Regions from separate parts of the Limosilactobacillus oris genome, predicted to be linked through region 2. Evidence: predicted binding sites of a transcription regulator. Region 2 holds the regulator's gene; the other holds the start of a gene.
What was found. Region 2 encodes Rex, which represses fermentation and respiration genes when NADH is low (regulators of the CRP and FNR family bind a similar motif). Its sites were predicted from a motif close to TTGTGAANTANTTCACAA; they were not measured.

Region 1 (2,202 bases), 200 kb from region 2:
GTTATCCGCACCGACAATTTTGGCGCCATTAGCCGTTTCAACTACTTCGCCGGGCTTAGAACCAGCAACGTTCCCGCCGAGGTCACTCGCCGCGATGTCAATGAAAATCGAACCCGGCTTGGCTTCTTCCACGGACTTGGCGGTAACCAGCATTGGCGGCTTCTTGCCGGGAACCCGGGCCGTCGTAATCACGATGTCGCTGTCGGCAATAAAGCCGGCTAGTTCATCCTGCTGTTGCTGTTGCTCTTCCTTTGTCAACTGCCGGGCATAACCGCCCTTGCCAGCAGCGGAAACAGAACTGGTCAAGAACTTAGCCCCGAGTGATTCAACCTCACCCCGGGAAGCAGGCCGAACGTCATAGCCGGAGACAATCGCCCCGAGCCGTTTGGCGGTCCCAATCGCTTGCAGACCAGCAACCCCAGTCCCTAAGACAAGCACTTTTGCCGGTTTAGCGGTCCCAGCAGCAGTAATCATCATCGGAAAGTAGCGCATAAAGTGGTCAGCAGCAACCAGGGCGGCCTTGTAACCAGCAACCGAAGACTGCGAACTCAAAGCGTCCATGCTTTGCGCCCGGGAAACCGTCCGGGGCAGCAATTCGAATGAAAGGGCCGTTACCTGTTTTTCAGCTAACTGCTTGGCAACATCGTGGTCAACTGCCAGGGAAAGCAGGCCCAAAATTGCCTGCCCTGCCTTGAGCTGGTCCAGCGTCCCGTCGTCTGGGCGGTTCACCACCGTCACCAGGTTTGCTTGCGTCAAGGCGGCGTCCCGGTCGACAACCTTGGCCCCCGCCTCTTCATACTGTTGGTCAGCAAAGTTGGCTGCCGCCCCAGCACCCTTTTCAATGAGCACTTGGCAGCCCTGCTTAACCAATCTCTTAACAACACTTGGCACTAGGGAAACCCGGTGTTCAGCCGGTGCTTCCTTCAGCGCTGCAATTGTAATTGCCATACTGATTCCTCCTCATCTTTAATAATCAACCGCTTTCATTACCAATGATAGTCTACTTTGTATTTTAAATCACACTTTTTCAGACATTTTTGTGATTTTTTAGCCCTTTTTATCAAGGAGGGGCTAGTACAGCATATTGGTCTAGCTCATTCTTCGAATTCTCCCTGAACGCCACAATGAGCAAGCAGGCTCTGGTGGACAGCTCCCGTACCAGCTCGCTAATTAGCTTTAAAATAACAAAGAGGTCGAGTTAGCTCCCCCACCTCTTTAATAATTCTTTTCTAATCAAAGGGTAAACGCAAGGCTGTCAGCAGTAGAGAATTCGGGACGAAAACGGTAGCCACCGACCGCAAACTTTTTGACCCCCGCTAGGTCATGAATGTCGTTTTCCGCAAGGTAACGCACCATCGTTCCCCGGGCCATCTTTGCTCGGGTGGCCTTTTGCTTGACCCTGCCAGCAACCTCCTCGCCAAAGATACACTTGACTAACCGCCGTTCGCCAGTCACATAGGGACGGATGGCCTGTTCGTATTCCACTGACGCGAGGTCTAAAACTAGCTGGTCGTCCCAGTACAAACTATCCGCCAGCCGGCGCCCCCAAAACTGGTAGAGGCTCGCTGTTCCGGCTACGTGAGCACGGTCGCCCATCCCCAGGCGGTACGGCACGATTCCGTCAAAGGGCCGCAGGAGTCCGTAGAAACCGGAAAGGATCCGGAGGTGGTCCTGAATATACTGCAGTCCCTGATCAGAAAAGACGTCCGGCGCCATGTGCTGATACTGCAAACCGGTAAAGGCAATGATTGCTGGTGTAAGCTGGCGGTGTAAATCCAGCACCTGCAACCAGCGGTAATTTTTCTCCGCCAGTCGGGTGCTGCAATTCCACCATAGCCGGTGGAGTTCTTCGTAGCTCAGCGACCGCATCCAGGCTAAAATCTGCTCGGTTTCGGGCAAGAACTCCGGCAGGTCCTGGTAGGGAAAACTATCCTCATCAATCTTCATCGTACGAGCGGGCGCAATAATAATTTTCATCAGTGCTTTATCCTCCTTTTCAAGCCGTCAGGCAAGGCTTATTTACTAATTCAATGGTACAATAAAAACATTATTCTGACTAAGGAGGAATTAACGTGGCAGAAGAGAAAAAATCAGCACTAGAGCAGCGGCTCGATAACGGAATCTACGGGACGCCCCAACTCAAGCCAGACGAACAGCGCCGCTACCTGGGAACATTCCGGGAGCGGGTCTGCCTAACCATCA
Region 2 (2,202 bases):
GACATGTAACCACGGTCGAAGCTCATCCCTTCAACAACGTCAACACTCGTGTCAACACCACGGGAGTCTTCAATCGTGATGACACCATCGTGACCAACCTTTTCCATGGCGTCGGCAATCAGCTTACCAACTTCTGGATTAGCAGCAGAAATGGAAGCAATTTGGGCAATGTCGCTCTTCGTCTTAACTTCGTGTGACATGCTCTTCAGTGCTTCAACAGCCGCCTTGGTGGCCTTGTCAATCCCCCGCCGGATGCCAACTGGGTTAGCACCAGAAGTAACGTTCTTCATGCCGGCGTTAACAATTGCCTGTGCCAGTACAGTGGCAGTAGTCGTCCCGTCACCGGCGATGTCGTTGGTCTTGGATGCAACCTCAGCGACCAGCTTAGCACCCATGTTTTCGAATGGGTCTTCCAGGTCAATGCTCTTTGCAATCGTAACCCCATCGTTAGTAATCGTAGGGTTGCTGTACTTTTGACCTAAAACAACGTTCCGTCCCTTTGGCCCCATCGTTGTCTTAACGGTATCAGCCAGCTTATCTACACCAGCGAGCATTGCGCCGCGGGCGTCTTCTGCAAACTTAATGTCTTTTGCCATTATATTGTCACCTCAAATAAGAAATTCGTTTTTAAAGTGTTATGTTCTATCTTTATATTAAGCTAGTCGATTACAGCAACTAAGTCCTTTTCGTGAACGACAAGGTACTTTTTGCCGTTGTATTCAACTTCATTGCCGGCGTACTTGTCAAACAGTACCCGGTCGCCCTCTTTAACAGCTGGAGCAAGCTTTTGACCGTTATCAAGGGTCCGTCCCTCACCAACGGCAATTACCTTACCAGTAGTCGGCTTTTCCTTTACGTTGGAAGCAAGGACAATCCCACCAACGGTCTTTTCTTCTTCAGTTTCAGCTTGTAGAACAACGCGATCTCCTAATGGTTTTAACACGTCAATCCCTCCATCTTGTTAATTAATAAATTTGCTTTTAGCACTCTTGCTTGTTAAGTGCTAACCGCAATTCTTACTATACACCACCCTTGACCTAAAAAGCAACTGATAAGTTTGACTAATTTTGACTATTTCAGGTAATAAAAAATCCCGCCGACACCCCAGAGTATCAGACGGGAAATATCACTATTTCTTATTATCAGAATAGTTCTTAATAAAGTAAATCAGTGTTTGCAGTTCATTAGTCAGGTCAATATTTTGTACCTGAACCTCCTTCGGTACGGACAGGCGGACTGGTGAGAAGTTTAGGATTCCCCGGACACCGGCCTCAACCAGCTGGTCCGCAACCTCCTGAGCATGTTCGCCGGGAACCGTCAAAATGACAATGTCAATTTGCTGTTCCTGGAGTTGCTTTTTAATATCCGTTGCCGGGTATACCGGAATCCCGCTCTTGATCTTATTCGCTAATTCCGGCTTAGTATCAAAGGCCGCGCTAATCCGCAGGTTCGTGTCCTGGTGGAAGTTAAAGTTCAGCAGGGCGCTTCCTAGGCTGCCGACCCCGACCAAGGCCACGCTGACCAGTGAATCCTGGTGCAAAATCCCCTTAAAGAACTTTAACAAGCTCGCTACGTCATATCCATAGCCCCGCTTTCCCAGTTCACCAAAGTAGGAAAAGTCCCGCCGAATCGTCGCCGAATCAACTTGAACCGCTTCAGATAGTTCGGTCGATGAGACCCGTTCCTTCTTCGCGTTCAGTAAAATCGTCAGGTAGCGATAGTAGATAGGTAACCGCCGTGCCGTCGCCCGTGGTATTTTCTTTGTTGTCATCTTTATCCCCCTATTCATCTTCTTTTGCAACGTGTCCTGTAAAGTGATTGGGATGTAACTTATTAGTTGAACGGCTACGTTGCTCTTGTGAAATTTAGTTCCTAACTATTCTAGCAATTAACCGTCGTTTTGTGAAGCGGTATACAAAATAATTCCACTTTTTTAATAAAAGAAGGGGAAATCTGCTAAAATAATGATTGTTAGCATAATGATATTAGCGAGGTTTCAAAATGATTCTGTTGCAAACAAACGACGTCGAGCGCCGCTTCGGGGCCGACGTTCTCTTCCATAATATTAACCTGCAAATCCAGGAGCACGGCCGCACGGCGCTGGTTGGCCGCAACGGAGCCGGCAAAACTACTTTGTTAAAAATGATTGCGGGAATTACCAGTCCTGACGAAGGAACCATCAGCAAGGCGAAGGACCTTTCC

Region 1: the regulator Rex is predicted to act here: its motif matches at 1,006-1,023, upstream of N4599_RS03190 (NAD(P) transhydrogenase subunit alpha).

What each region holds. Positions count from the first base shown of each region.
Region 1 covers NZ_CP104398.1:596,416-598,617, forward strand. The annotation lists gene N4599_RS03190 (NAD(P) transhydrogenase subunit alpha) at 1-948, opposite strand, end outside; gene yaaA (peroxide stress protein YaaA) at 1,234-1,977, opposite strand; gene N4599_RS03200 (YueI family protein) at 2,073-2,202, shown strand, end outside.
Region 2 covers NZ_CP104398.1:794,794-796,995, forward strand. The annotation lists gene groL (chaperonin GroEL) at 1-596, opposite strand, end outside; gene groES (co-chaperone GroES) at 659-943, opposite strand; gene N4599_RS04155 (redox-sensing transcriptional repressor Rex) at 1,130-1,771, opposite strand; gene N4599_RS04160 (ABC-F family ATP-binding cassette domain-containing protein) at 2,002-2,202, shown strand, end outside.